Regions from separate parts of the Methylobacterium sp. GXF4 genome, predicted to be linked through region 2. Evidence: predicted binding sites of a transcription regulator. Region 2 holds the regulator's gene; each other region holds the start of a gene.
The links. The regulator LexA, encoded in region 2, represses DNA repair genes until DNA is damaged. The targets are predictions, from matches to a motif close to TGTTCNNNNTGTGTTCNG.

Region 1 (10,271 bases), on a different contig from region 2:
GCGGGGCTCCTCGCGCTCAGAGGTCATCAAGATCTGGAGCCGCCGCTCCACGATTCTCCCGCAGTTCGTCGGGCTCACCTTCGGTGTGCACAACGGGCAGAAGCACATCCCGGTCTACGTCTCCGAGGAGATGGTGGGGCACAAGTTCGGCGAGTTCTCGCCGACCCGCACCTTCCACGGGCACGCGGCCGACAAGAAGGCGAAGAGGCGCTGAGATGGGCAAGCAAGCCACCCCCCGCGCGCTCCCCGAGAACGAGGCCAAGGCGGTCGCGCGCATGCTGCGCGTGAGCCCGCAGAAGCTGAACCTCGTGGCGCAGATGATCCGCGGCAAGAAGGTCGACACCGCGTTGGCCGATCTGGAGTTCTCGCGCAAGCGCATCTCGACCGAGGTCAAGAAGTGCCTCGAGAGCGCGATCGCCAATGCCGAGAACAACCACGACCTGGACGTCGACGACCTCGTCGTGTCTCAGGCGTTCGTGGGCAAGGCCCTCGTGCTCAAGCGCTTCCACGCCCGCGCCCGCGGTCGCGGCGCCCGTATCCTGAAGCCCTTCTCGAACCTCACCATCGTGGTTCGTGAAGTCCGCCAGGCCGAAGCGGCTTAAGGAGGATCTCATGGGCCAGAAAGTCAATCCGATCGGTCTCCGTCTCGGTATCAACCGGACCTGGGACTCCCGCTGGTTCGCCGGCAAAGGCGAGTACGCCAAGCTGATGCACGAGGACGTCGCGATCCGCGCCGCCCTCATGAAGCAGCTGAAGCAGGCCGCCGTCTCGAAGATCGTCATCGAGCGTCCGCACCGGAAGTGCCGCGTCACCATCCACTCGGGTCGTCCGGGCGTGGTGATCGGCAAGAAGGGCGCGGATATCGAGAAGCTGCGCAAGCTCGTCGGCACGATGACCAAGGCCGACGTTACGATCAACATCGTCGAGGTGCGCAAGCCCGAGATTGACGCCACCCTGGTGGCCGACTCGATCGCGCAGCAGCTCGAGCGCCGCGTCGCCTTCCGTCGCGCTATGAAGCGCGCCGTGCAGTCGGCGATGCGTCTCGGCGCCGAGGGCATCCGCATCAACTGCTCGGGCCGTCTCGGCGGCGCCGAGATCGCCCGTCAGGAATGGTATCGTGAGGGCCGGGTTCCGCTGCACACGCTACGTGCGGACGTGGATTACGGCACCGCCACGGCGTTCACGACCTACGGCACCTGCGGCATCAAGGTGTGGGTGTTCAAGGGCGAGATTCTTGAGCACGACCCGATGGCCCAGGACAAGAAGGCCCAGGAAGAGGGCGGCCGCTCCGGCGGACGCCGTGAGCGCGATGGCGAGGGCGGCCGCGAGCGCGGACGCCGCGAGCGCGAGCACGCGTAAGGTAGGAAGCCATGCTGCAACCGAAAAAGACTCGCTTCCGTAAGCAGTTCAAGGGCCGCATCCACGGTGCGGCCAAGGGCGGCTTCGAGCTGAACTTCGGCCAGTTCGGCCTGAAGGCGGTGGAGCCCGAGCGCGTCACCGCCCGGCAGATCGAGGCGGCCCGCCGCGCGATCACCCGCGAGATGAAGCGCCAGGGCCGCGTCTGGATCCGGGTGTTCCCGGACGTTCCGGTCTCCTCGAAGCCGACCGAAGTCCGCATGGGCTCCGGTAAGGGCGCCCCGGATTACTGGGCCGCTCGCGTCCATCCCGGCCGGATCATGTTCGAGGTCGACGGCGTTGCCGAAGACATCGCCAAGGAGGCCCTGCGCCTCGGCGCCGCCAAGCTCCCGATCCGCACGCGGGTCGTCCAACGCATCGCCGACTGAACGGAGGCTATCGTGAAGTCGACCCAGAGAGTGTCTGATCTGAAGGCGTTGTCGCCGGATCAGCTCAGTGACGAGTTGCTGAACCTCAAGAAGGAGCAGTTCAACCTGCGCTTCCAGGGGGCCACCGGCCAGCTCGAGAACGTCGCGCGCGTCCGTGAGGTCCGCCGCGACATCGCCCGCGTCCGCACCCTGCAGCCTTCGAAGACGCTGCAGGCGTCCAAGAGCTGACGAAGGGCTTAGGAGAACACCATGCCGAAGCGCGTCCTGCAGGGCACCGTCGTCAGCGACAAGGGCGAGAAGACCATCGTGGTGAAGGTGGAGCGTCGCTTCACCCACCCGGTGATGAAGAAGACCGTGCGCCGCTCGAAGAACTACCATGCCCACGACGAGGCGAATGTCGCCAAGGTCGGGCAGACGGTGTTCATCGAGGAGTGCCGTCCCTTCTCGAAGACCAAGACCTGGAAGCTGGTCGAGGACCAGGCTGCCGCGGTCGCCGAGACCGGCGAAGCCGCCTGATACACGGGAAACGGCGGCTGCGGGTTTCCGCGTCCGCCTCAACGGGGCTGGATGTCTTGAGATTGGGCTGATGCACTGTTGACGGTGCCGTCCCGACCTTTGGGACCTCCAGAACGACGAACGCCCGGACGAAGTTCGACCCTCACGGGGCCGGATTCGTGCCGGGCGTTGTCGTTTCTGAGGTCGGTCGTAAAGCGGACGCGTCGGGTTGGATTCAGCCCGACGCGTCCGTGGCTTCTGCGGGTTCGAGGCAGGCCCTGCTGCTGGGTTTCCCCGACGGATCAGGACGCTGTCCCGAAGCCTCCAAAGGGCATGACGCCCTTTGGAGGCTTGCGATGGGCCGAAGCTCTCAGGCCTCGCCCTCGTCGAGCTCGTCGTCGGTCGGCTTGGCGTTCTCCAGGATCTTCTCGGCCACAAGGCCGGAATTCTGGCGGATCGAGGCTTCGATCTTGCCGGCGATCTCGGGGTTGTCCCGCAGGAAGCCCTTCGAGTTCTCGCGGCCCTGACCGAGGCGCTGGCTGTTGTAGGAGAACCAGGCGCCGGACTTCTCGACGATGCCGGCCTTCACGCCGAGATCGATCAGCTCGCCCACCTTCGACACGCCCTCGCCGAACATGATGTCGAACTCGACCTGCTTGAACGGCGGCGCGACCTTGTTCTTCACGACCTTGACGCGGACCTGGTTGCCGATCGCCTCGTCCCGATCCTTCAGGGTCGAGATGCGGCGGATGTCGAGGCGCACCGAGGCGTAGAACTTCAGCGCGTTGCCACCCGTGGTGGTCTCCGGGCTGCCGTACATCACGCCGATCTTCATCCGGATCTGGTTGATGAAGATCACCATGCAGTTCGAGCGCGAGATCGAACCGGTGAGCTTGCGCAGGGCCTGGCTCATCAGGCGGGCCTGGAGGCCGGGCTGGCTCTCGCCCATCTCGCCCTCGATCTCGGCCCGCGGGGTCAGCGCGGCGACCGAATCGACCACCAGCACGTCGATGGCGCCGGAGCGCACCAGCGTGTCGGTGATCTCCAGGGCCTGCTCGCCGGTATCGGGCTGCGAGATCAGCAGGTCGTCGAGATTGACGCCGAGCTTGCGGGCATAGACCGGATCGAGCGCGTGCTCGGCATCCACGAAGGCGCAGACGCCGCCCTTCTTCTGGGCCTCGGCGATGGTGTGCAGCGCCAGCGTCGTCTTGCCGGAGGATTCGGGGCCGTAGATCTCCACGACCCGGCCGCGGGGCAGGCCGCCGACGCCGAGGGCGATGTCGAGGCCGAGCGAGCCGGTGGAGATCGTCTCGACCTCCTGCACCTTGTCGTTCTTGCCCAGACGCATGATCGAGCCCTTGCCGAAGGCGCGCTCGATCTGGGACAGGGCGGCGTCGATCGCCTTGGACTTGTCCTTGTCCACCGGGGGCATGTCGACCACTTTCAATGCAGGCTGGGCCATCTGGCGGGCTCCTTATGAAGGGGTTGCGCGCCATTCACAACGCGCGGCAACACTGCGCCTATGTACCTGTTTTGTTCTATTTCGGCAAGGGTGCGGGATACGAGAACGCTGCCCCGAGGGGGCGGCGCGCAGGTTCTCCACCGGGTCGGTCGCGGTCGCGGCGTCAGTCGGCCGCCATGGTCTTCTTCACGGTCTCGACCAGCTGTTTCAGGCTGAAGGGCTTGGGCAGGAAGTTGAAGGCCTCGCCCTCGGGCAGGTTCTTGCGGAACGCGTCCTCGGCGTAGCCGGAGACGAAGATCACCTTCAGGTCCGGCTGGTGCTTGCGCACCTCGCGCAGGAGGGTCGGGCCGTCCATCTCCGGCATCACGACATCGGAGACGACGAGGTCGATCGGCTGGCTGCCCTCGCGCACGATCGCCAGGGCCTCCAGGCCTGAGGCGGCCTCCAGCACCGTGTAGCCCCGGGCCGAGAGCGCCCGGCTGTTGACCGCCCGGACGGGATCCTCGTCCTCGACCAGCAGGATCGTCCCCTGCCCGGTATGGTCGGCCGCGGGCTTGCGCGGGGCCGGCTTCTCCGGAGCCTTCGTCTTGGCGGCCCGTTCGGCGGCCTCGCCGGTTCCGGTGGGCTTGGCCGGCGCCTGGCCGGGCGCCGGCAGGTCGGCCCGCGGCAGGGCCTGGATCGCGGGGGCGGCCTCCTCGGGCTCCGCCACGGGCACGTGCCGCGGCAGGTAGATGCGGAAGGCGGTCCCCTCCCCGATCTTCGACTGCACGTCGATGGTGCCGCCGGATTGCTTGACGATGCCGAACACCGTCGAGAGCCCGAGGCCCGTGCCCTTGCCGATCTCCTTGGTGGTGAAGAACGGCTCGAAGATCTTCTCCATCAGCTCGGGCGGGATGCCCTGGCCAGTGTCGCGCACTTCGATCAGCACGTGGTCGCCCGCGGGCGCCCCGCCCCGCCCGTCCACGGTCGCGGCCGGGCCCGGATCGGTCACGTTCTCGGTGCGGATCATCAGCTTGCCGCCGTCCGGCATCGCGTCGCGGGCATTGACCGCGAGGTTCACGATCACCTGCTCGAACTGGTTGACGTCGGCCTTGACCGGCCAGACGTCGCGGCCGTGCTTCAGCTCTAGGGCGACGCGCTCGCCCAGCAGCCGCTTGAGCAGCAGGGTCAGCTCCGAGAGCCCCTCCCCGACATTCATCACCTCCGGGCGCAGGGTCTGGCGGCGGGAGAACGCCAGGAGCTGGCGGACGAGGCCCGCCGCCCGGTTGGCGTTCTGCTTGATCTGCATGATGTCCTGGAAGGCCGGATCGGTCGGCCGGTGGCTCGCCAGCAGCAGGTCCGAGTAGCCGATGATCGCCTGCAGCACGTTGTTGAAGTCGTGCGCGATGCCGCCGGCGAGCTGGCCGACCGCGTTCATCTTCTGCGCCTGGGCGACCTGCTGCTCCAGCTGGCGCTGCGCCGTGGTGTCGAGGGCGTACAGGATCACGCGCTCGGCCTCGTCGGCCTGGTGGGTGGCGTCGCTGCTGTCGGCCGGGCTGAGCCAGAGCCGCGCCGAGCGCCCGCCCGGACCGCTGAGCTGGACCTCGATCGGCTCCGGGTCGGACAGGCCGCTCGCCGCCCGGGCGAGGCCGGCCTCCAGGGAGGCGCGGTCGACCACCGAGTCGGCGACGTTGGGCTCGGCGCCCTGATTGCCCTCCCCCTCGGGGCCGCCCTCGTCGGCCTGGCGCGGCACCGTGCCGAACAGCCGGGTGAACGAGGTGTTGGCCCGGGCGATCCGGCCGGACCGGTCGAGGGTCGCGATGGCGATCGGCGAATTGTTGAGGAAGCGGGCGAGCCGCACCTCGGCGGCGCGCTGCGGCTCGTCGGTCTCGGCCCCGGCCGAGCGGTTGATCACGAAGGTCCGCGAGGAGCCGGGCTTGCCGTCCTTGCCGAAGGCGACCCGGTGGTAGAGCCGCACCGGCAGGGTGTGGCCGTTGCGGCGGCGCAGGTCGAGGTCGAACCGGTCGGTGCGGACCTCGCCGGGCAGGCCCGCGGTGCGGACCAGGACGTCGGCCTCCGGGGCGATCTCGGTGAGGTGCGGGCCGCCGGGGCCGACGCTCGCCAGGTCGTAGCCGAGCCAGGCCGCCAGCGTCGCGTTCATGTAGACGATCGCGCCGGCCGGATCGATCGACAGGAACCCCGCCGGGGCGTGGTCGAGATAGTCGATCGCGTGCTGGAGCTCCTGGAAGACGTTTTCCTGGCGCTCGCGCTCGGCGGTGATGTCGGCCACGGTCCAGAGCGAGGCAGCCCGGCGCGGGCGCGCCAGCGGGCGCACCGAGACCCGGTACCAGCCGAAGCCGCGCTCATGCGCCTGCGGCCCGAGCGGCGGCGACATCCGGATCTCTTCGGTGTGCGCCCGGCCGTCGCGCGAGGCCTGCGACAGGCGGTAGACCGCCTCCGAGACCTCCGGCGAGCCGACCAGGATGCGCTCCACCGGCACGAGGTTCGAGAAGGCGTCGCCGCCGGCCACCCGCAGATAGGCCTCGTTGGCGTAGATCAGCCTCCCGCCATCCTCCACCACCAGCGCCCCGTCCGGCGAGGCGTCGACGATGCCCTTGGTGATGTCGTCCCGAGTGGCGGTGCCGCTGAGCTGGAGCGCTCCGATGGCGAGCGCGAACAGGAAGAACACGCCGGCCATCGCCAGTAGGGCGAGCAGCCAGACGATCAGCGACTGGGCCTGCTCGTTGGCCACGAAGGACAGGCCGATGGCGGCCCCGACCAGCAGACCCGCGAGCACGAGCAGCAGCCCGACCCGGCCCGGCTGCTCCGAGCGGTCGATCGCGCCGTTCCCGTGAGAACCCGAGATCTGCGTGCCCGTCGCGGGCGCCGGAGGTCCAGTGACGTCGGCCATCGGCATCATTCCAGAACATTCACCCGGTTAGGCCCGCCGGCCATAGCAGGGCTCGGGCAGCACGGCACCACTCTCGTCGCGTCGGTCGTGTCGCGCCAAGCCGTGGTGCAGCCTCGCAAAAAAAGGTGGAGGAAGCGTGGCTTTTCCGCGCTGTGTCATGCGATCGGCGCGCTGAATACCAGCCCTTGCTGTTACGCCGCCCGCCGGCGCAGGCGCAGGACGAAGCCGATGACTTCCGCCACCGCCCGGTAATGCTCGGCCGGGATCTCGCGGTCGATCTCCACGGTGGCGTGCAGGGCGCGGGCGAGCGGCGGGTTCTCGATCACCGCGACGCCGTGCTCGGCCGCCACGGTGCGGATGCGCAGGGCCAGGGCGTCGACGCCCTTGGCGACGCAGATCGGCGCGGCCATGCCGGCCTCGTAGCGCAGGGCCACCGCGTAGTGGGTCGGGTTGGTCACCACCACGGTGGCGGTCGGGACGGCGGCCATCATCCGCTTCTTCACCCGGGCCATGCGGAGCTGCTTCATGCGGCCCTTGACCTCCGGGTTGCCGTCCGCCTCCTTCATCTCCTGCTTCATCTCCTCCTTCGACATGCGGTGGCGCTTGCGCCAGCGGAAGCGCGCGTAGAATGCGTCGCCGAGCGTGATGGCGAGGTGCATGCACAGCATGCCGGCGAGCAGCCGGAGGCTGAGGGAGAGGATCGCCGACAGGCTCCCGGCCGGGTCGAGCCGGGCGAACACCTCGAGCCGGTCGCGGTCGTTCCAGAGCAGCACGGCACCGACGATGCCGACCGCGCCGATCTTGGCGAGACCCTTGCCGAACTGGAACAGGGCCTCGATCCCCATGAGCCGCTTGACCCCGGCCATCGGCGAGATGCGGTCGAATTTCGGCATCAGGGTTTCGGTGGTGAGCACCAGCGGGTGCTGGAGCAGCCCGGCGGCGAGGCCGGCCGCCGCCGCCATCCCGACCGGCACCGCCACGGCCTGCAGCCACAGCCAGAGGCCGCGGGTCGCCGCCTGCTTCATGGCGGTGGCGTCGTCCGGCAGGGTGTGGGCGTTGGCGAGGTAGGCCTTGAGGCCCTGGGTCAGGCTCTGGGCGATGCTGGGGGCCGCGATCACCAGGGCCAGCGTGAAGGCGCCGAGGATCGCGAAGGTGTTGATCTCGGCACTCGTCGCGACGTCGCCGCGCTCGATCGCCTGATCGAGCCGCCGCTGGGTCGGCTCTTCGGTCTTGTCTTCCTGCTCCGCGCCCTCGGCCATCTTGTCTGCTCGACCTCAGTGCACAGGGACGCTCAGCGCCCGACGAACTCGCCGAGATACCGGCCGAGATCGTCCAGGAAGACGCCCATCATGACGCCGAGCGAGCCCATCAGGATCAGCATGCCGACGAGCACCGAGGCCGGGACCGCGAGGAAGAACACCTGCAATTGCGGCATCAGCCGCGACAGCACGCCCAGCCCGAGGTTGAACAGCAGCCCGAAGGCGATGAACGGCCCGGAGATCTGCACCGCCAGGGTGAAGCCCCGGGTCAGCGCCTTGAGCGCCAGCATCAGCGCGTCCGAGAAGGCCGGGACCCCGTCCGGCGGCAGCACCACGTAGCTCTGCGCCAGGCCTTCGATGGCAAGATGGTGCAGGTCGGCGGCGAAGATCAGCGTGACGCCGAGCAGCGACAGGAAGTTGCCCAGCGCGGCCTGCTGCCCGCCGTAGCTCGGGTCCACCGTCATGGCGTAGGCCAGGCCGAGCTGCTGCGAGATGATCAGGCCGGCGGTCTGCAGGGCGGCCAGCACCATCCGGACCGACAGGCCGAGCACCAGCCCGACGATCGTCTCGGCGAACAGTAGCCCGATCAGCCGGGGGCCGGCCAGGCCCTCGGTGCCGCCGAGCAGCGGCCGCACGCTGGGGAACAGCACCAACGTGGTCAGCAGCGCGAAGGCCAGCCGCATCCGCGGCGACACCATCTGCTCGCCGACGCCGGGCATCAGCATGATCAGCGTGCCGACCCGCGCGAAGGTGATCAGATAGGCCGAGGCGATGCCGGGCAGGAGCAGGTTCATCGCCGCCCCTATGGCATGCGCGCGCCGCCCCTGTCCCGCCGCCGGTCGCCATCAGCCGCCGGCCGCGATGCGGGCGGCGATGCGCGTCATGTAGCCGGCCATGGCGTCGCCGATGAACGGCAGCATCAGCAGCAGCGCGGCGAAGACCGACACGATCTTGGGCACGTAGATCAGGGTCTGCTCCTGGACCTGCGTCAGCGCCTGGATCAGCGAGACGATCAGACCGACCGCGAGGGCGACCAGCATCAGCGGCCCGGCGACCTTGAGGAAGACGAAGATGCCGTCGCGGGCGACGTCGAGGATGGCCAGGCCGGTCATGGGGCGTGTTGCTCAAAGGGGAGGCAGGGGGAATCCGGGATCCGGCTGGACCATGCTCAAATCTGCATCCGCATGATCTCTTCGTAGGCAGAGATCATGCGGTCGCGCACCGCCACCATGGTCTGCAGGGCGGTCTCGCTCTCGGCCACGGCGGTGACCACGTCGACGACGTTGGCCTTGCCGGAGGCCGCCGAGATCGCCTGGCCGTCGGCCCGCCGCCCGGCATCCCCGACATTGTCCAGGGCGTTGCCGAGGAGCTGCATGAAGTTGCCGCCGGCCTCGCCGGTCGACTGGACCTTGGGGGCCGGGCGGCCGTTGGCCATGCCCTGGACGGCGGCGTAGGCACCGGCCGCGAAATTGCTCGTCGCCATCGACTAGGCTTCCTTCGCGTTCACTTGCGCGCTCACTTGAGGATCGACAGCGTCTGCGACAGCATCTTGCGCGTGGACGTCACCATGTTGAGGTTCGCCTCGTAGGAGCGCTGGGCCTCGCGCAGGTCCATGTTCTCGATCAGCGCGTTGACGTTGGGCATCTGCACCTCGCCCCGGGCGTTGGCCGCGGGGTTGCCGGGCTCGAACTTGGTCCGGAACGCGGAGGGGTCGCGCCGGACGCGGCCCGCCTCAACCAGCTTGGCCCCGGTCTCCGGATCCATGTGGCTGGTGAAGGACGGGATCTTGCGGCGATAGGGCTCGGTCCCGGGCGAGGCCGGGGCGGAATCCGCGTTGGCGATGTTCTCGGCGATGATCCGCATCCGGCCGGACTGCGCCTTGAGGCCGGCGGCCGCCACCGTGAGCGACTTGCTGAATTCCATGGCTCAGGGCCCTCCTCCGCCGCTTGTCGACGACACGTCCGGTTCGGTTCCGGCGCGGTCAGCTCTTGCCGATGGCGATCTTCAGGGTGGTCAAGCTGTGCTGGTAGAGCGAGGCGGCGAGCTGGTAATCCGACTGGTTGTCGCCGGCCTTCATCATCTCGTCCTCGAGGTTCACCGCATTGCCGTTCGGGCGGATCTCGAAGCGCTTGGCGCCCTTGGCATCGGCCCCCGCCTCGGATTGACCGGGGGGCGCGAGATGGGCCGGGCTGGTCAGCGCCAGGCCCGGCGAGGCGTTGATTGCGGTGCCGGTGGCCCGGTCGAAGCGCAGCTCCGCCAGGTCGCGCGGCTTGAAGCCCGGCATGTCGGCGTTGGCGACGTTCTCGGCGATCAGGCCCTGGCGTGCCTGCGCCCACTGCATCCGGGTGCGCAGCATCCCCAGGACGGGCAGGTCGGTCAGG
Region 2 (10,271 bases):
CAGCTGGAGCGCCCGCATGGCGATGTACTGGGCCGTCCAGGGACCGATCCCGCGAATCGCCGTGAAGCGCAGCACCGCCGCCTCCAGAGTCCCGGCGGGGGCGAACAGGTCCGGATCGGCGAGCGCCGCCGCCGCCAGTGCCCGGATTGCCGCGCCGCGGGAGCGAGGCATGTTTAGGGCCAGCGCCACATCGGCCTCGGCCAGCTGGGCCGACGTCGGGAAGACATGGGTCAGGCTGCCGACCGGCTCCGCCAGGGGCGTCCCGAAGGCCGCGACCAGCTTTCCGGCGAGCCGGATCGCGGCGGCAACAGAAACCTGCTGGCCCAAAATCGCCCGGCAGCCGGTCTCGAACGGGTCCCAGGCGCCCGGCAGGCGCAATCCGGGGCGAGCCGCCACCAAGTCCGACAGGGTCGGGTCCCGGGACAGGCAGGCCGCGATCGCCGCCGGGTCGGTATCGCAATCGAACAGGCGGCGCAGGCGCGCGGCGATCTCCGGTTCGGAGCTTGAGGCGAGGCCGTGGAGCGTCGCGTGCAGCGCATCATCGCCGAACGCGACAGCGACGATGCCGGGCCGGCCGCCGATGCAGATGGTGCGCGCATAAGACGGCTCGCCGGGCTCGGCCGATTCGACCCCCAGGATCGTCCGCTTCGCCAGGAAGGCGCGGATCGACGCCCAATCGTAGGGCGGCCGGACGGGGAGGCGGAGCGTGACGACCGATCCTGCGGCAGGCGCAAACGAGAGGGGCGGCCCTTCGGCCGCCCCAGGGGTCACATCGGGTTCGATGGGCCGGCTCAGCCGCGCTGGTCCACCGGCACGTAGTCGCGCTGGGTCGGGCCGACATAAAGCTGGCGCGGACGGCCGATCTTCTGCATCGGGTCCTCGATCATCTCGGCCCATTGCGCGATCCAGCCGACCGTGCGCGCCACCGCGAACAGCACGGTGAACATGTCGGTCGGGAAGCCCATCGCCTTGAGGGTGATGCCCGAGTAGAAATCGATGTTCGGGTAGAGCTTCTTCTCGATGAAGTATTCGTCCTTGAGGGCGATCTGCTCCAGCTCCATGGCCACGTGCAGCAGCGGATCCTCGGTCTTGCCGAGCTCCTTCAGCACCTGGTGCGTGGTGCTCTGCATGATCCGGGCGCGCGGGTCGTAGTTCTTGTAGACCCGGTGGCCGAAGCCCATCAGGCGGAACGGGTCGTTCTTGTCCTTGGCCTTGGCGACGTACTTGCCGACGTTCTCGGGCGTGCCGATCTCCATCAGCATCTTCAGCGCCGCCTCGTTGGCGCCGCCATGGGCCGGGCCCCACAGGCAGGCGATGCCGGCCGCGATGCAGGCGAACGGGTTCGCGCCCGAGGAGCCGGCGAGCCGGACGGTGGAGGTCGAGGCGTTCTGCTCGTGGTCGGCGTGCAGGATGAAGATCTTGTCCAGCGCCTTGGCGAAGACCGGGTTGACCTCGTACTCCTCGCACGGCACCGCGTAACACATCCGCAGGAAGTTCGAGGTGTAGTCGAGGTCGTTCTTCGGATACACGAAGGGTTGGCCGATGGAATACTTGTAGGCCATCGCGGCCAGCGTCGGCATCTTGGCGATCATGCGGATCGACGCGATCATCCGCTGGCTCTCGTCCGTGATATCGGTCGAGTCGTGGTAGAAGGCCGAGAGCGCGCCTACCGAGGCCACCATCACGGCCATCGGGTGGGCGTCGCGGCGGAAGCCCGTGAAGAACCGGTTCATCTGGTCGTGCACCATGGTGTGGCGCGTGACCCGGTAGTCGAAATCGGCCTTCTGGGCCGCGGTCGGCAGGGTGCCGAACAGCATCAGGTAGCAGGTCTCGAGGAAGTCGCCCTTCTCGGCGAGCTGCTCGATCGGGTAGCCGCGGTAGAGCAGCACGCCCTCGTCACCGTCGATGTAGGTGATCTTCGATTCGCAACTCGCCGTCGAGGTGAAGCCCGGGTCGAAGGTGAAGGCGCCGGTCTTGGCGTAGAGCTTGCCGATATCGATGACGTCCGGGCCGATCGTGCCGGATTTGACCGGCAGTTCGATCTCCTTGCCGTCCACGGTGATGGTGCTGGATGCGCTCATGGAACGTGGACCCTTCTCTGGCGACGTGGCGGATGCCGGCCTCGGGTTGCCCGAGGCGACCCCGGGGCCGGAGCACGCCGCGTTATGTTGCGGGTGCTCACGCGCCATGGGTTACCCAAACGGCAGTGCAGCAGCAACGGGGTGGGTGACAACCCGACCCCTTCGCCAAGCGAAATCCAACCCGGCGCCCGCAGTTCCCGGTCGCCCGATCAGCGCGACCGGATCGTCCCGGATGTCACATCCCGGGCGAACCGGCCGGGTTTCGCGATGCGCATCGACGTGGCCCGAAAGACGCTCGCCTTCGGGACGATGCGTCAGGCCACCTGATCCCCGAGGCGGGCCAGGGTCTCGGCCCCGCCGAGCACGGCCATCACGTCGAACAGGGGCGGGGAGGTGGTCCGCCCGGTGAGCGCGGCCCGCAGCGGCTGGGCCACCTGCCCGAGCTTGCATCCGGCGGTCTCCGCATATTGGCGCACGGCGCCCTCGGTGGCGGCCGCGCTCCAGTCGGGCAGGGCTTCGAGGGCCGGCAGCACGCCGGCGAGGCGCGCCCGGCCCTCGTCGGAGAGGAGCGCCCGGGCCTTGTCGTCGAGCGCCAGGGGGCGCTGGGCGGTGAGGTAATAGGCGCTGTCGAGGAGCTCGATCAGCGTCTTGGCCCGCTCCTTCAGGCCCGGCATGGCCTGGGTCAGCTTGTCCTTTAGGTCGGGCTGGAGCGTCGCCGGAAGGCCGCGCTCGGGGCCGACATTGGGCAGGATCGTCTCGATCGCGGCGACCAGATCGGCATCGGCGCTGCCGCGGATGTAGAGCCCGTTGAGGTTGGCGAGCTTGGCGAAGTCGAACCGCGCCGCCGAGCGCCCCACCGCGCGCAGGTCGAAGGCCGCGATCATCTCCTCGGTGGAGAACACCTCCTGGTCGCCGTGGCTCCAGCCCAGCCGCACCAGGTAGTTGCGCAGGGCCGCCGGCAGGTAGCCGAGGTCGCGATAGGCCTCGACGCCCAGCGCGCCGTGGCGCTTGGACAGCTTGGCGCCGTCGGCACCGTGGATCAGCGGGATATGGGCCATCTTGGGGATGTCCCAGCCGAGCGCGGAGAAGATCTGGCTCTGGCGCGCGGCGTTGGTGAGGTGGTCGTCGCCGCGGATGATCTGGGTGACGCCCATGTCGTGGTCGTCGACCACGACGGCGAGCATATAGGTCGGCGTGCCGTCCGAGCGCAGCAGCACGAGGTCGTCGAGATCGCGGTTGGCCCAGGTCACCCGGCCCTGCACGGCGTCCTCGACCACCGTCTCGCCCTCGGTGGGCGCGCGCAGCCGGATCACCGGCTTGACCCCGGCGGGCGCCTCGGACGGGTCCCGGTCACGCCAGCGCCCGTCGTAGCGCGGGGCGCGGCCCTCGGCGCGGGCGGTCTCGCGCATCTGCGTGAGCTCCTCCGCGGAGGCGTAGCAGTGATAGGCGCGGCCGGCGGCCAGCAGCTCCTCGGCGACGGCGCGGTGGCGCTCGGCCCGGGCGAACTGGAAGACCACGTCCCCGTCCCAGTCGAGGCCGAGCCAGGACAGGCCGTCGAGGATCGCGTCGATCGCGCCCTTGGTCGAGCGTTCCCGGTCGGTATCCTCGATGCGCAGCAGCATCTTGCCGCCGGTGTGCCGGGCATAGAGCCAGTTGAACAGCGCCGTGCGGGCTCCTCCGATATGGAGGTAGCCGGTGGGCGAGGGGGCGAAGCGCGTGACGACGGCTGAGGACATCGGGCCGATATGTTCGGGGGCGGAGGGCGACGGGGCGGGGCAGGGCATTCGGGCGGCGCCCGGCGCACGAAGTGGCGCCCGTAGCACGAAGTACGCGCTGTAGCACGGGCCGAGGGGTGCGTTAAGAATCCCATGCCGGAGCTGAGTCGCCCGGCGCGAGGCGAGGGCGGATGCGGCGGATCGGCGCGAGGCTGGCGGGCGGCGCGGTGGCGCTCGCCGGGCCGCGCCCCGCATGGGCGCCGGCGCTGCGCGACTGGTTTGCCGGCGGCCTCGCCCGGGAGGTCGAGCAGCGCCGCCTATTCCCCTGGCTGGCGGTGGCATTCGGCACCGGGATCCTGGTGTTCTTCGCGGGCGCCGACGGGACGCCCTTTCTGGCCGCGCCGCTCGTCGGGGCGGCGCTGGCGCTCGCGCCGGTGCCGTTCCTGGGCGCGCGGCCGGGGAGTCTGGCTCTCGCGCTGGCGCTGGCTGCCGGCTTCCTCGGCTTCGCCGCGGCGACCTGGCGGGTCGGGCAGGTGGCGGCCCCGATCCTGTCCCGGACCACCATCGGGCCGCTCACCGGAATGATCGAGGCGCTGGACGAGCGCGAGGTCGGTGCCCGGCTCGTGATCCGGGTGGAGAGCTTCGCCGGGCTCGATCCGGCGGTGAGGCCGCTCCGGGTCCGGGTCTCGTTCCGGACGGCGCCGCCCCTGCGGCCCGGGGATTTCATCGCCGCCACGGCACGATTGCTACCGCCGCCCGAGGCGGCACGACCCGGCGGCTACGACTTCGCCCGGGATGCCTATTTCCAGGGGATCGGCGCGGTGGGCTCGCTGATCGGCGCGATCACGGTTCAGGCGCCGCCCGCACCGCCGCCGCTGCGCCTGCGGCTCGCGGCCCTGCTGGACGAGGCCCGCAACGCGCTGACGCGCCGGATCGCGCAGGCCGAGGGCGGCCAGGCGGGAGCGGTGGCGGCCGCGCTGGTGACGGGCAAGCGCGGGCTGATCGGGCCGGCCGCCAACGACGCGCTCCGGGCCGCGGGCATCTATCACGTCGTCTCCATCTCGGGCCTCCACATGGTGCTGGCCGCCGGCGTGGTGTTCTGGCTGGTGCGGGCGGCCCTGGCTCTCATCCCGTTCTGCGCCCTGGTCTGGCCGATCAAGAAGATCGCCGCCGGGTTCGCGATGCTGGGCGTCACCGCCTATTGCGCCTTCTCGGGCTGGGACATCGCCGCCGAGCGCTCGCTGATCATGACCCTGATCATGCTGGGCGCGATCCTGGTCGATCGACCGGCTTTGTCGATGCGCAACATGGCGCTCGCCGCTTTGATCGCCCTGGCACGGGAGCCCGAGGGCCTTCTCGGGCCGAGCTTCCAGATGTCGTTCGGGGCGGTGGCCGGGCTGATCGCCTGCGCGCGGCTGATCGAGGGCGGCCTGTTCCGGCGGCCGGGGGCAGGGCGGATCGAGCGGCTCGTCGGCTCCGGCCTCGCGGCCGTGACCGGCACCCTGGCGACGACGCTCGTGGCGCAGATCGCCACCGCGCCATTCGCCACCTACCATTTCCAGACGATCCAGCCGTTCGGGCTGATCGGCAACGCCCTGACCCTGCCGCTCGTCTCGCTGGTGGTGATGCCCGCGGCGGTTATCGGGATCCTGGCCTATCCCTTCGCCCTCGACCGGCCGGTCTGGTGGCTGATGGGGCAGGCGGTGGGCGGCATGCTGGCGATCTCGGAATGGATCGCCGGCTTCGATCGGGCCACCCTGGTGCTGCCGGCTTTCGGCACCGGCGCGCTGGTGCTGCTGGCGGCGGGGCTGCTCCTGGCCACGCTCCCGGTCTCGCGGCTGCGCTGGCTCGCCCTGCCGCCCGCCCTACTGGGGCTCGGACTCGCCGCGATGCCGGACCGCTTCGATCTCTATATCGATCGGCAGGGCGGCGGCGCGGCCGTACGCGGGACCGATGGACGCCTGGCGGCGCTGGGCAGCCCGTCGGCCTTCGTGCTGGAGCAGTGGCTCAAGGCGGATGGCGACGGCCGGTCGGCCAAGGCGGTCATCGGCGGTGTCGCGCAGAGCGGACGCTGCGACCGTCTCGGCTGCACCGCGCGCCTGCCGGATGGCCGCGCCATCGCCCTGGTCCGCGACCGGCGCGCCTTCGCGGAGGATTGCGCCCGGGCGGCGGTGCTGATCACCCGGCTCGCCGCGCCGCCGACCTGCCACGCGCCGCTGGTGATCGACCGCCGGGCGCTCGCCGCCCACGGCGCCGTCGCCCTTCGGGCCGACCGCGCGGGATTCACGGTTCGCTATGCCCACGACGAGGGCCGCTCCGTTCCCTGGCGACCGTCCCCCAATGCCGGGCCGTCACCAGTGCAGCGGACCGAAATGCCCGCTCCCGGCGCCCCGATCCCGTCCGAGCCCGACGCCGCCGGTCCCGAAGCCGGGCCCGGCGACGCGCCGACCGAGCCGCTTCAGTAGCGGCGGACGAGGCTGACGAGCCGGCCCTGGATCTGGACCCGGTCGGGTCCGAGCACGCGGGTCTCGTAGGCCGGGTTGGCGGCCTCCAGGGCGATCGAGGAGCCGCGGCGACGCAGACGCTTCAGCGTGGCCTCCTCGTCGTCGATCAGCGCCACGATGATGTCGCCGGTATTGGCCGTGTCCTGCTTGCGGATCACCACGAGGTCGCCGTCGAGGATGCCGGCATCGACCATCGAATCGCCGCGCACTTCGAGGGCGTAATGCTCGCCGCCGGCCAGGAAGTCCGGCGACATGGTGATGGCGTGGCTCTGGTTCTGGATCGCCGAGACCGGCGTACCGGCCGCGATCCGGCCCATCACCGGAATCGAGATGGCGCGCCCGCCATCATCGATCATCCGGGTGGTCGCGGGCTGGGGCGGCAGCTTGGACTTGCCACCTTCGACCACGCTCGGGGTGAAGCGGCGGGGCTCGGCCGGCGGCGCGGCGGCCTGCGACAGGCTCTCGGGGATGCGGATCACCTCGATGGCCCGCGCCCGATTCGGCAGGCGCCGCAGGAAGCCGCGCTCCTCCAGGGCCGTGATCAGCCGGTGGATGCCCGACTTGGACTTCAAATCGAGGGCGTCCTTCATCTCGTCGAACGAGGGCGGGACGCCGCATTCCTGCATGCGGCTCTGGATGAAACGCAGGAGGTCCAATTGCTTGCGCGTGAGCATCGACGGGGGACTCGCGGCTTGGCGGACCGCATCGACGCGGCCTCGGAAACAAATCACGAACACGTTAAACGTTCCGCAAGTGTTCCGCAAGCCTGATCCGGCCAAGCTTGATGGGCCGAGGCGCCCTGTCGCGCAAGCCTGCGCACTCTGCCCCTCGGCCTCACGGTGACCTGAATCGCATCGGATGGTCCGGACGCTATGAAGGTTCGTGCCGGACGGCGAGGTCCCGACCTCGACCCGGATAGAATTGGACTCGACCGTCTGGAACGGTCGCGTGCCCCATCAAGACATGGGTCGAATGGACGTCTCAACATCCGATATTGTCGAACCGGGCAGCCGCGTGAAGCGCCTGCGGTCCGCGACGGCGGCGGCCCATGATCAGCTCGACCGGCGGGTCATGGCGGGACAGCCCTTCGCGAGCCTCGAACGGTACGCGCTGTTCCTGCAGGTCCAATACCGATTCCATACACGGGTCGATCCGCTCTATCGCGACGGCGCGCTGGGCTTCTTCCTGCCCGATCTCGACGGGAGGCGCCGTCTCACCCTGATCGCGCAGGATCTGCGCGACGTGACCGGCCGGATCCCCGACGCAGCCGCGGAGGACGGGGACGCGATCGATCCCGTGGCCGGGCTCGGCTGGCTCTACGTCGCGGAGGGCTCGAATCTCGGCGCCGCCATCCTGATCAAGGAAGCCCGGAAGCTCGGCCTCTCGGAAGGCCACGGCGCCCGCCACCTCGCCGGGCATCCGGACGGACGCGGGCTGCACTGGCGGCAATTCACCACCGCGCTCGACCGGATCGCGCTCGCGGGCGACGGCGAGGCCCGCGCCGCCGCCGGCGCCACGGAGGCGTTCCGGTACGTGCACCGGCTCGTCGGGGATGCGTTCGGGGGCTGAGCGCCGGTCGGGGCGACAAACGCATTGACTGGTCAAGCGGGGCCGTTTCAATGCGCCACGGGGCTGGAACTGGGCTTGGGATGACGAGGATGCGACGGCGCGCGGCTCTGCTGCCCATCGGCTGGGTGAGTGTCGGCCTGGCCTTGGCCGGCTGCACCACCGGATTCTCGTACATCTCGCGGAACTACGTCGCGCTCACCCCGCAGGTGGTCACGATCGGCTGCAAGGAGCCCTACGAGGTCTACGACAACCGGCAGCTGCGCCGGATGCTGATCGTCTCGAACGCGCTGCGCGAATATGCCGGCTGCAATCTCAGCGAGGTGCGGATCGATCCCGATCCGGCGGCAAGCCGGGTGAAGCGGTTCCGCACCGCCGCCCGCGCCTATCTGGACGAGACCGTGCGGGAAGATTGCCGGATCACCGGCGAGACGGTGTTCGACCCGCAGAAGAGCGAGTTCGCCTATGCCTGCGACGGACCGATCGAGAAGCGGGGCACGGTGGTGCCGCGCCTGCCCGGCCGCAATCCGGGCCTGAACCAGCAGTAATTCTTTTGAGGCCCGAGGACCGGTCAGGTTCCGGGCTTCGGAAACGTGCGCTCGGCGGCATCGCCGGCCGCCGCCAGCAGGGCGCGGGCGAAGGCGCGGGCTTCCGACCGGTCCAGCACGATGGCCGCCGTGACCGGGCTGCCGCCGAGGTCGGCGAGGGCGAGTTCCAGCCGCACCCCGTCCGGGACGGCACTCGCCTGGAGGCTCCAGCCGCCGCGATCCGTGCTCTTGGTCATCACAACCCCTTCCTGCCTGGCAGACCCGAAAAAACGCCGCAGGCTCCCGCCGGAACGGCCCGCGCCCGCCGCTGTTCCGATCCGGTGCCGCACGCCGCTTCCCTGCCTCGCCTGTCCACCCTGCTCAAGACCGCCGGCCCCGGTCTCGTCGTGATGCTGGCCGATACGGATGTCGGCAGCCTCATCACGGCGGCGCAGAGCGGTGCCCGCTGGGGCTACTCCCTGTTGCTGCTGCAGATCCTGCTCGTGCCGATCCTGTACATCGTCCAGGAGCTCACGGTCCGCCTCGGGACCGCAACCGGCCGCGGCCATGGGGAGCTGATCCGCGCGCATTACGGGCCGATCTGGGCCTGGATCTCGTATGCCGGCCTCGTGGTCGCCGGGATCGGGGCGATCGTCACCGAGTTCTCCGGCATGGCCGGCATCGGCGACGTGTTCGGGGTGCCGCGCCTCGTCAGCCTCGGATTGCCCGCCGCCCTGCTTCTCGGGCTGGTGTTCACCGGGAGCTACCGGCGCGTCGAGGTCGTGGCGATCGCGGTCGGGCTGTTCGAGCTCGTGTTCATCGGGCTCGCCATCGCGGCCCGGCCGAATCCGGGCGACATCGTCGCCTCCTTTGCCCACATGCCTCTCGGCGACAGCTCCTACCGGGTGCTGATCGCCGCCAATATCGGCGCGGTGATCATGCCGTGGATGATCTTCTACCAGCAATCGGCGATCGTCGACAAAGGCCTCGGCTGGGACCATGCCCGGACTGCGCGGCTCGATACCTTCGTGGGTGCCGTGATCTCGCAATGCGTGATGGGTGCGATCCTGATCGCGGCCGCCGCCACGATCGGCCAGGCCGGGCAGGGCACCAAGAACGGCCTCGAGACGGTCGGAGACCTCGCGGGCGCCTTCACGCCGGCGCTGGGCCCCTGGCTCGGGCAGGTGGTGTTCGGGGTCGGCATCGTCGCCGCGGCCTTCGTGGCCCTCAACGTCGTCGCGCTGGCGCTCGCCTGGGGCTTCGGCGACGTCACCGGCCGCCCGCATTCCCTCGAACAATCGCCCCGCGAGGCGCCGGCCTTCTACGGCACCTTCGCCCTGGTCGTCGTGGCGGGGGCGGTCACCGTGCAGCTCGTGACGAATCTCGTCGCGCTCAACATCGCCGTCGAGGTGATGAACGCGCTGCTGCTGCCGCTGGCGCTGGGCCTGCTGATCCTGCTCGCCACCCGGGCCCTGCCGGAGGACAGACGGGTGCGGGGCGCCTACAAATGGGTGGTCTACGGCGTGTCCGGCCTGACCGTGGCGTTCGCCATGATCGGCGTGCTCGACGGGGTCGGCCTGCTCTGAACCGATTGACGCCGCCGCCTCGATGATGTCTCCCCGGGCGGGCTGACAGAGTGGAGTCGCGACACATGCAAGAGATCTGGTTCCGCACGGGCGAGGCCACCGTGCTGGCGGCCGAGGGCCAGTACACCGACGCGATGCCCGAGGTGCTGATCGGCTCGGTGCGCGGGCCGGTGGGCCAGGCCTTCGCGTCGATGATGGGGCAGGTCCAGGGCCATACCCGGATGTTCGTGGTGCGCGACCTCAACCAGCTGGTGCGCCCGGCCACGATGATGACCACCAAGGCGACGATCCA
Region 3 (10,271 bases), on a different contig from region 2:
AGCAGGATCGTGATCAGCGCGACGATCACCACGGCCGGCAGGTTGAACAGGGCGGTGCCGCCGCCGTCGATCGCCGTGCCCGGCGCGTGCGCGAACCGAGGCGGGATCACGATGCCGACATCCTTCAGCAGGCTCGTGACGTAGCCCGACCAGCCCACCGCCACCGTGGCGGCGCCCATGGCGTATTCGAGGATCAGGTCCCAGCCGATCAGCCAGGCGAAGAACTCGCCCAGCGTCGCGTAGGTATAGGTGTAGCTCGACCCGGCCACCGGGATCAGCGCCGCCATCTCGGAATAGCAGAGGCCGACGAACGCGCAGGCGATGCCGCCGAGCACGAAGGACAGCATGATGCCGGGCCCGGCATACTGCGCCGCCGCGGTGCCGGTGAGCACGAAGATGCCGGCGCCGATGATCGCCCCGATCCCCATCGCGGTGATCGAGAGCGCCCCGAGCGTCTTCGAGAGCTGCTGCTCGCCCTCGCCGCTCTCCAGGATGTCGTCGACGGACTTCCGCCCCATCAGGCCCGAGGAGTCCATCGGCCCATCCTTCCCTACGGCGCAACGGGTGCGGCGCTCGCCTATAAGCTCCAGTTCAGCAAGTTTTCTGCCATCGCACCAGGGAATTTCGCGGCGCGTGCGCGGATAACGGCAAGTCGAGCTGCGACATTCTGTCGATCAGGGCCGGTCGATCCGGGCGATCAGCGGCCTGACCTTGAGGCGCGGCGCGAACACCGCGCCGGCCCGCAGCGCGTCCCGCCGCACCACGTCGCCGGGCCGGGCCCGCCGGGCGCCGAGAACGGCTTCGATGCGGCCGACCAGACCGGCAATCCAGCCCGCGGCCGGGCGGTGCAGGCGGCCGAGCCCGGTCTCCGGACGGGCCGTGCCGACGAAGCGGTCGAGGGTGCGGATCCAGCCCTCCGCCGGGACGTCGCCGGCCTCCAGGCACAGCACCCAGTCCCGCCGGGCCACCGCGGCGCCGGCCGCATAGGGGCTCGCGCCACGATGCAGCACCAGGGTCGCCCCGGTGGCGTCCGCGATGGCGGCGGCCGCCTCGCTCTCCCGGCCGGTCACGATCACCGCGTCGCCGATCAGGCCGCCGGCGACGCCCGATACGAGCACGCTGAGCGTGTCGGCCAGACGGTCGATCGCGTCCGGATCGGCCGGGTCGGCCAGATAGGTCACGGCGGAGAGCATGAGCGCGCCCATAGACGATTTTGCGCGGCGGTAAACCGCTGCGCCGCATCTCGACGGTGATGCCGGGCATCGAAGTTGCCGCGCGGGCGGCATTGCCTGAAATTAAGGCGCTGGCCGCGTCTGCGTTCGCGCTATGTTCCGGGCGGGGAACGAGGCGGCGCGACATGGCAGAGAGTCCGAGCGGATCCACCCCCGAGGCGTCCCTGCGCCTCGGCCCGAGCGCGCGGCCTCCGGAGGCTCGGCGCGGGCGCGGCGCCACCGCCAACCCCACGAGCCGCTACGACGCCGCCGCGCGCGAGGTCTTCCAGGACGGCGATTGGGAGGCGGATGCCCCCGCGCCCCTGCGCACCCAGGTCACCCTTGAGCACACGGCGCGGATCATCGCCCGCAACACCTCGCCGGACATCCCGTTCGACCGGTCGGTCAACCCGTATCGCGGCTGCGAGCACGGCTGCATCTATTGCTACGCGCGGCCGACCCATGCCTGGCTCGGTCTGTCGCCGGGGCTCGACTTCGAATCGCGGATCGTCGCCAAGCCCGACGCCGCCCGGGTCCTGGCACGGGAGATCGCCGCGCCGGGCTACCGGCCGGCGACGATCGCGCTCGGCACCGCCACCGATCCCTACCAGCCGGTGGAGCGGGAGCACCGGATCACCCGCGCCGTGCTGGAAGTGCTGCGGGAGGCCCGCCATCCCGTCGGCATCACCACCAAGTCCGACCTCGTGCTGCGCGACCTCGACATCCTGGCCGAGATGGCGGCCGAGAACCTCGTGCTGGTGGCCGTCTCGCTGCCGACGCTGGATCCGCACCTCGCCCGGCGGCTCGACCCGCGGGCGCCGCGGCCAGAGAAGCGGCTCTCCGCGATGCGGCGCCTGAGCGAGGCCGGCGTGCCCGTGATGGTCAACGTTTCGCCGATCATCCCGGGGCTGACCGACCACGAGATCGAGGCGATCCTGACTTGCGCCCGGGAGAACGGCGCGAGCCGTATCGGCCATGCCCTGCTGCGCCTGCCGGGCGAGGTCGCCGACCTCGTGGCCGATTGGTTCGCCGAGCACTATCCCGAGCGTCGGGCCCGGGCCTTCGCGCTGCTGAGCCAGGCCCGGGGCGGCCGCGAGAACGATCCCCGCTTCGGCCACCGCTTCCGCGGGGAGGGGGCCTATGCCGAGATGATCGGCCAGCGGGTTCGTCTCGCCGGCGGCCGGCTCGGCTTCGCCTTCGGGCGGATGGCCCTGAACGAGGCAGCGTTCCGCAAGCCAGGGGCGCAGCTCGCGCTGTTCTGACGGGACGCTCGCCCGGGTTCCGCGGGAGCGATTGCCGGTGCGGTACCGGCCGCACGAAAGTCGGCCTCTGCTCCCGACGCGGAGTCGGCCGGGAGAATCAGATCTCAGCGGATGGGCCACGCAATGATGGCCGAGCCGGCATCGGTCTCAAGTAGGATAGCGGACGCATTTCCAGGGCAAAGTAATTCCTGCGGTGCAGTATTTACCAATGGAAAGTGTCACACATTCGTGTTGCAAACGTCGTGATTCGGGTCCAGAGAGATTATGCCGCTGATAGATCTTTAGAGTTTTTCTAAAACAGGATCAAAAATCATCCGGCAACGCATTTTCATCTTGATGGAACCGCTTCCGATGTCTCGTGGGCAACCCTTCACGTTCGCCGGCTTCGAGCTCACGACCCTGACGATCGGCAAGATCCTGTGCGCGACCCTGTTCTCGATGAGCGTCATGCTGATTGCCTCGGGGGTCTCGACCCTGCGTGACGCCCAGGTCCAGGCGGACCAGAGCCATCGCGTGGTGGCGTTGACCGAGGCGAGCCGGACGCTACTCAAGGATCTCCTGGCCATCCGCATGGAGCGGGGCCGCACGCTCCAGGCCCTGAAGGCCGCCGAGCCGATTCCCGGTAAGGACGCGGCGCTGATCGCCGCCCAGCGCGCCACCATCGCGACCGGTCTCGCCCAGCTCGCGACGCTCGCCCGCGAGGTGGATGCGCCCACGGTGCTGGCGAAGGTCGAGCCGCTGCAGCGCGCCTACGAGGCCACGCTCAAGCTGCGCCCGCAGGTCGATGCCGCCCTCGCGGTTCCGGCGGCGCAGCGACCCGCCGGCACGCTGCCGGCCATCGCCGAGGCGTCGCAGGCGCTGCTCGACGCCTTCCTGGCGACGAACGACGCGGTCGACGCCGTCATCCCGCGCGGGGATGCGAGCCTCGCGCATTATCTCGACCTGAAACGCGCCGCCTGGGCGTCGCGGGCCCTGATCGGCGGCGTGGTCGTGCGGATCGAAGCCGCCGTCGCCGCCGGCACCCCGTGGTCGCAGGCGGATGTCGTCGCCGCGGCCGAGGAGCGCGGTCGGCTGGCCGCCGCCTGGGCCGGCGTCGTCGCGGCCGCCGCCGACGAGGCATCGGACACGGTCCGGGCCGCCTTCCGCAAGGCGAAGGCTGACAATTTCGAGGGCGAGGCCGAGGCGCGCCGCCGGGCCGCCACGGAGGCGCTCTCGCAGGGCCGGCCGACCGGCCTGTCCATCGACGACCTGCGCATCCGGCACACCGCCGAAGTGAACACGATCGCCGACCTGGCCACAGCCGCGCTCGACGCGCTGGTCGATCGGGCCCAGGCGCTGACCGAGGAGGCGCGTGCCGCGCTGTTGCGGACCGCCCTGTTCCTGATCGCCGCTCTGCTGCTGACCGGGTTTGGCACGCTGGTCGTGGTCCGGCGGGTGCTGCGGCCGATCCGCAGCATGACCGGAGCGATGCGCGCCCTGGCCGACGGTGACGCCTCCGTCGTGGTTCCGGCCCGGGAGCGCCGAGACGAGATCGGCGCCATGGCCGGCGCCGTCCAGGTGTTCAAGGACAACCTGCTCCGGACCCGGCAGCTCGAAGCCGAGGCGGAGGAGGCGCGCCGCAGTGCCGAGGGGCAGCGCCGGGCCGTCATGCGCCAGATGGCCGAGACCTTCGAGGCCGCGGTCGCCGGCATCGTCACCCAGGTCTCGTCGGCCGCGACCGAGTTGCAGGCCACGGCCTGGCAGATGACCGCGAGCGCCCAGCAGACCGCCAGCCAGTCCGGCACGGTCGCGGCGGCGGCCGAGCAATCCGCCTCCAACGTCAACACCGTGGCGAGCGCCGCCGAGCAGCTCGGCAGCACTGTCGAGGAGATCGGCCGCCAGGTGCAGGACTCGACGGCCCTGGCCCAACGGGCGGTCGGCGAGTCCGACCAGACCGCCGCCCTCGTGTCCGAGTTGAGCGCCGCCGCCGCCCGGGTCGGCGACGTGGTGCAGCTGATCGCCTCGATCGCGGCGCAGACCAACCTGCTGGCGCTCAACGCCACGATCGAGGCCGCGCGGGCCGGCGCGACCGGACGGGGCTTCGCCGTGGTGGCCGCGGAGGTGAAGGAACTTGCCGGCCAGACCGCCAAGGCGACCGAAGAGATCGCCAGCCAGATCGGCCGGATCCAGGGCGTCACCGGCGAGGCCGTGGGAGCGATCGGCGCGATCACCGGCCGGATCCGGGAGATCAACGCCGTTGCGACGACGATCGCGGCCGCGGTGGAGCAACAGGGCGCGGCCACGCGGGAGATCGTCCGCAACGTCACCCAGGCGACAGCGGGCACGCAGGAGGTCACCGGCAACATCGCCGGCGTGGCCCAGGCCGCCGGGCAGACCGGCGCGGCGGCCGAGCAGGTCCTCGCCTCGGCCACCGGGCTGTCGCGCCAGTCCGAGCAACTCGCGGCCGAGGTGGATCGCTTCCTCGCCAATGTCCGGGCCGCCTGAATCCGGGCGGGCGTCGCGCTGCGTCGGGGCTACCCTTCCGAGACGACGCACAGGTTACGAGACCAGATTCGGCCGGCCTGTTCGCCGCGCCGAAGCGGTCCGGTGATTGTTTCGCGGTCCGTCATGCAATGGCGCGCGGCTCAAGGCACAGATTTGTTCGTGTCGAGAAATAAATAATCGCCGTCTTGCAAAATGATGCATGGTAAAAGCGTAGAACAACGTCGTTGACGGTTGCACGATCCGAGATAAACAGACGCTCATCTCGCACGGTTGAGGTTGTTCGATGAGCCGACCCAGGGCATTGGCCGATTTGGTGTCGATCCTGCTTGGATCGGTCGTCGCTTTGATGGGTTTGGCCCTGTTGGCCGGCGGGGCATACTTGGCGTGGCTCGGCGGCAGCTGGTATTTCGTGGTCATGGGCGCCGCGATGCTCGTCTCCGGCATCCTGGTCGCCCAGCGCCGGCGCGAAGGCGCGCTGCTCTACGGGGCGGCGTTCGTCCTCACCGGGGCCTGGGCGGTCTGGGAGGTGGGGTTCGCGTTCTGGCCGCTGGTCTCGCGGCTGTTCGCCCTGGCGGTGCTCGCCTGCGTGGTCGCCCTGCTCGCACCGCTGCTCGATCGATCCGGCAGCGTCGCGTGGCGCCGGGCCTCCCTGGGCCTCGCCGCCGCTGTGGCACTCGCCCTGGTGGCGACCACGCTGCGGGCGTTCCAGCCGGTGCCGATCATTGCCGCGACCGAGGTTGCGGCGGTGCATCCGGCGACCCAGGCGGGACCGCAGGTCGATTGGGCGGCCTGGGGCAACACCAATGCCGGCACACGCTTCGCCGGGCTGACCCAGATCGACGCCGCCAACGTCGCCCAGCTCCAGCCGGCCTGGACTTTCCGCACCGGGGACATCGCCGTGAGCAACGGCTTCGGCGCCGAGGACCAGACCACGCCGCTCCAGATCGGCGACACCGTCTATGTCTGCACGCCCAACGACATCGTCATCGCGCTCGACGCCGATACCGGCGCGCAGCGCTGGCGCCACGATCCGAAGGCGAGCGCCCCGCAATGGCAGCGATGCCGCGGGCTCGGCTATCACGATGCGGGCGCCGCGGAGGGTGGAAAGGTCTGCCCCCGCCGCCTGCTGCTCGCCACGATCGACGCGCGCCTGATCGCCCTCGACGCCGCCACCGGCCAGCCCTGCACCGATTTCGGCGCGGGCGGCACGGTCGATCTCAAGACCGACATGGGCGAGGTCAAATCCGGCTTCTACACGCAGACCGCGGCGCCGCTGATCGCCGGCGATCTCGTGGTGGTGGGCGGCCGGGTCGCCGACAATATCGAGACCGGGGAGCCCGGCGGCGTGGTCCGGGCCTACGACGTCGCCAGCGGCGAGCTGCGCTGGGCCTGGGACCCGGGCAACCCGGCGACCACCCGCCTGCCGCCGCCGGGCGAGACCTATACGCGCGGCACGCCCAACGTCTGGACCAGCATGGCGTATGATTCGGCCCTGGGCCTGATCTACGCGCCCACCGGCAACGCGACGCCCGACTTCTTCGGCGGCCACCGCACCGCGCAGGACGACGCCACCAACTCGTCGATCTTCGCGCTGGATGCGGCGACCGGGCGGCCGCGCTGGCACGTCCAGCTCGTACACAAGGACCTGTGGGACTTCGACGTGCCGGCCCAGCCGGCGCTCTACGACCTGCCCGACGGCAACGGCGGCACCGTGCCGGGGCTGATCGCCGCCACCAAGCACGGCCAGATCTTCCTGCTGAACCGCGCCACGGGGGCGCCGATCGCGCCGATCACCGAGCGGCCGGTGCCGCAGGGCAATGTGCCGGGCGAGCATTACGCGCCGACGCAACCCTATTCGGACATGCCGTCGATCGGCACCGAGACCCTGACGGAAGCCGACATGTGGGGGGCGACGCCGTTCGACCAGCTCCTGTGCCGGATCCAGTTCAAGACCATGCGCCACGAGGGGACCTTCACCCCGCCGGGCTTCGACACCGCGCTCCAGATGCCGGGCTCGCTCGGCGGCATGAACTGGGGCAGCACCGCGATCGACATGACCCGGGACTACCTGATCGTGAACGACATGCGGCTCGGCCTGTGGAACCGGCTGATCCCGAGGGAACAGGTCGAGACCGGCAAGGCCGCCGGCACCGAGATGGGGTTGTCGTCGATGCGCGGCACGCCCTACGTCTCCCTGCGCAACCGCTTCGTGTCGGCGCTGAACGTGCCGTGCCAGAAGCCGCCCTTCGGCACGCTGACCGCCATCGACCTGAGGGCGCGCCGCATCGCCTGGCAGGTCCCGCTCGGCACGGTCGAGGATACCGGGCCGCTGGGGATCAAGATGCACCTGCCGATCCCGATCGGCATGCCCTCGCTCGGCGGGGCCCTGGTGACCGGCTCGGGCCTGATCTTCTTCGCCGGCACCCAGGATTACTACCTGCGGGCGTTCGATGCCGCGACCGGCCGCGAGGTCTGGAAGGGCCGCCTGCCGGTGGGCAGCCAGGGGGCGCCGATGACCTACCGGTCCCCGAAGACCGGCCGCCAATACATCGTGATCACGGCCGGCGGCGCCCGCCAATCCCCCGACCGCGGCGACTACGTGGTCGCCTACGCGCTACCCGCCGATTCCCGGTCGAAGTGATCCGGCTCGAAGACGGCAAAATCGGGATTCCCAAAGGGCCAGCCCTTTGGCGGGGTTCAGGGGCGGAGCCCCTGGATGCATCGGTCGAAGCCCGACAGCAGGGCTCTGCCCTGCACCCGCAAAAGGTCTCGACCTTTTGAAACCTAGCCGAACCCGCGGGTGAAGCTGAGACGGTGGTGCGGGCTCCGGCCCAGGGCCGTCAGGCCGGCCCGGTGCAGGGCCGTGCCGTAGCCGACATTGCGCTCCCAGCCGTAGCCCGGATGGCGCTCGGCCAGCCGGCGCATGAGGTCGTCGCGGAAGACCTTGGCGACGATCGAGGCGGCGGCGATCTGCGGCACCAGGGCATCGCCGCCGACCACCGCGCGGCCCGGCAGGCCGGGCAGGGCGTCCCGTCCGTCGACCAGGACCGGGGCCGCGATGCCGAGGCGTGCCACCGCCCGCGCCATGGCGTCGAGGGTCGCGGCGCGGATGTTGATCCGGTCGATCAGCGCCCGGGAGCCCGCCGCCACGGCGACCCGGGCATGGGCACGGATCAGGGGCGCCAGCTGGTCGCGGACCGGCTCGGGCACGCGCTTGCTGTCGTCCAGGGCACCCAGCAGGGCCGGGGGGATCGCATTCGGGTCGAACCAGACCGCGGCCACGACCACCGGTCCGCACAGGGCGCCGCGCCCGACCTCGTCGCAGCCGATCACCGGCGGGTAATCCTTGGCGCGGGCCGGGTCGAAGGGCGGGGTGAGGGGGGATCTGGTTCGCTTCACGGGCGGCATGTGGCCGTCCTGCCATCCCGCGCGGCCGTCGTCACGGTTCAGGCGGCGTTCCGGGTGCCCCGCTCGCCGCCATGCGCCTCGATGATGTTGCCGAAGAACTGATCGGCGCTCACGTCCCAGCCGCGGCGCAGGGCCTCCTGCCGGCACTCGGCCCGGGACAGGCGGAGCGCCGCGAGCGCGGCCGCGCGCAGGTCGTGGTCGAGGATGCCGACCCGGGTCCCGCTCAGCACGTCGTTGGGTCCCGGCACCGGGAAGGCGGCGATCGGCAGGCCGCAGGCCATGGCCTCCAGAAGCACGATGCCGAACGTGTCGGTCAGGCTCGGGAACACGAAGGCGTCGCAGGCGGCGTAGACCGATGCCAGCGCCGCGCCGGTCCGCGTGCCGAGGAAGCGCGCCTCCGGAGCCAGGGCCTGCAGCCGCGCCCGGTCCGGCCCATCGCCGACCACGACCTTGGTGCCGGGCAGGTCCAGGCTGAGGAAGGCGGAAAGATTCTTCTCGACGGCGAGCCGGCCGACATAGAGGAACAGCGGCCGCGGCAGTTGGGCCAGTTCCGCCGGCGGCGGCTCGCCGGGGGCGGCCGGGCGGAACCGCTCGGTGTCGACCCCGCGGGTCCAGCGCATCAGCTGGGTGAAACCCCTGGCCTCCAGCTCCGCCTGGAGGGTCGGGGTGCTGACCATCGTGCCCCGGGCCGCGCCGTGGAAGCGGCGCAGATAAGCGTAGGACCACGCCTCCGGCACCGGCAGCCGGGCCGCGAGGTATTCCGGAAACCGCGTGTGATAGCTCGTGGTGAAGGGCAGCCCGTGGGCCAGGCAGTGGCGCCGGGCCGCGAAGCCGATCGGCCCCTCGGTGGCGATATGGACATGGCTCGGCCGCTCCTTGGCCCAGCGCGCCGCCACCCGGTCCCGTCCGGCCAGGGCCAGGCGGATCTCCGTGTAGCCCGGCAGGGGCAGCGAACGGAAATCGGCCACCGAGAGCAGGGCCGTCCCGAAGCCGTGCTCGGGCGCCCGGCGGACCATCTGCTCCAGCGAGCGGACCACGCCGTTGACCTGCGGATGCCAGGCGTCGCTGGCGATGAGGAGCTTCACCGAGCGATCCCTCACGCCACCGCGCGCCGGCCCGTCACCGCTCGCGGCGCAGCCTCGGCCTCGCGCGCCCGCAGGATGCTCGGATAGTGCAGCACCTCGATGCGGCCGTCGTAATGCTCGATCAGCCCGGTGCAGGATTCCACCCAGTCACCGGTGTTGAGGTAGCGCAAATCGCCGATCGCCCGGTCGGCGGCGTGGTGGATATGCCCGCAGATCACGCCGTTCGCGCCCTGGCGACGCGCCTCCTCGGCCAGGATCGTCTCGAACCGGCCGATGAAGCTGACGGCGTTCTTGACCCGCAGCTTCGCCCAGGCCGAGAGCGACCAGTAGGACAGGCCGACCCGCCGCCGGATCCGGTTGATCACGGTGTTGAGCGTCAGGGCGAGCGTGTAGGCGCCGTCTCCGAGATGGGCGAGCCAGGGCGAGTGCCGCACCACCATGTCGAACTGGTCGCCGTGGATCACCAGGTAGCGCTGCCCGTCGGCGGCCTCGTGGATCGCGGTCTCGGCGATCTCGATGCCGCCGAAATTCGTGCCGACGTAGTCGCGCAGGAACTCGTCGTGGTTGCCCGGCAGGTAGACGATCCGGGCGCCCTTGCGCACCTTGCGCAGGAGCTTCTGGACGACGTCGTTGTGTTCCTGCGGCCAGTACCAGCCGGAGCGCAGCTGCCAGCCGTCCACGATGTCGCCGACCAGGTAGACCGTGTCGGCGTCGTAATCGCGCAGGAACGACAGGAGCAGCCCGGCCTGGCAGCCGCGCGTTCCGAGATGCAGGTCCGACAGGAACAGCGTGCGGACCCGGACCGGCATCTCCTCATCCTC

Region 1: recA (recombinase RecA) is a predicted target of LexA. The motif match lies at 3,803-3,820, and genes of this name have one in related genera.
Region 3: WYO_RS04420 (PA0069 family radical SAM protein) is a predicted target of LexA. The motif match lies at 1,317-1,334, and genes of this name have one in related genera.

The regions. Positions count from the first base shown of each region.
Region 1 covers NZ_AKFK01000111.1:3,033-13,303, forward strand. The annotation lists gene rpsS (30S ribosomal protein S19) at 1-214, shown strand, start outside; gene rplV (50S ribosomal protein L22) at 216-602, shown strand; gene rpsC (30S ribosomal protein S3) at 613-1,359, shown strand; gene rplP (50S ribosomal protein L16) at 1,371-1,784, shown strand; gene rpmC (50S ribosomal protein L29) at 1,797-2,012, shown strand; gene rpsQ (30S ribosomal protein S17) at 2,034-2,300, shown strand; gene recA (recombinase RecA) at 2,650-3,741, opposite strand; gene WYO_RS28360 (PAS domain-containing sensor histidine kinase) at 3,905-6,631, opposite strand; gene flhB (flagellar biosynthesis protein FlhB) at 6,823-7,890, opposite strand; gene fliR (flagellar biosynthetic protein FliR) at 7,923-8,684, opposite strand; gene fliQ (flagellar biosynthesis protein FliQ) at 8,736-9,002, opposite strand; gene fliE (flagellar hook-basal body complex protein FliE) at 9,059-9,373, opposite strand; gene flgC (flagellar basal body rod protein FlgC) at 9,406-9,813, opposite strand; gene flgB (flagellar basal body rod protein FlgB) at 9,872-10,271, opposite strand, start outside.
Region 2 covers NZ_AKFK01000050.1:55,034-65,304, reverse strand. The annotation lists gene WYO_RS07120 (AlkA N-terminal domain-containing protein) at 1-771, opposite strand, end outside; gene gltA (citrate synthase) at 792-2,081, opposite strand; gene WYO_RS30755 (hypothetical protein) at 2,166-2,408, shown strand; gene gltX (glutamate--tRNA ligase) at 2,396-3,817, opposite strand; gene WYO_RS07105 (ComEC/Rec2 family competence protein) at 3,988-6,261, shown strand; gene lexA (transcriptional repressor LexA) at 6,255-6,974, opposite strand; gene WYO_RS07095 (biliverdin-producing heme oxygenase) at 7,315-7,869, shown strand; gene WYO_RS07090 (hypothetical protein) at 7,959-8,414, shown strand; gene WYO_RS07085 (hypothetical protein) at 8,438-8,650, opposite strand; gene WYO_RS07080 (divalent metal cation transporter) at 8,735-9,979, shown strand; gene fae (formaldehyde-activating enzyme) at 10,045-10,271, shown strand, end outside.
Region 3 covers NZ_AKFK01000045.1:57,087-67,357, reverse strand. The annotation lists gene WYO_RS04430 (amino acid permease) at 1-536, opposite strand, end outside; gene WYO_RS04425 (hypothetical protein) at 675-1,193, opposite strand; gene WYO_RS04420 (PA0069 family radical SAM protein) at 1,358-2,473, shown strand; gene WYO_RS04415 (methyl-accepting chemotaxis protein) at 2,825-4,957, shown strand; gene WYO_RS04410 (membrane-bound PQQ-dependent dehydrogenase, glucose/quinate/shikimate family) at 5,241-7,598, shown strand; gene WYO_RS04405 (ribonuclease HII) at 7,742-8,365, opposite strand; gene WYO_RS04400 (glycosyltransferase family 1 protein) at 8,404-9,450, opposite strand; gene WYO_RS04395 (UDP-2,3-diacylglucosamine diphosphatase) at 9,462-10,271, opposite strand, start outside.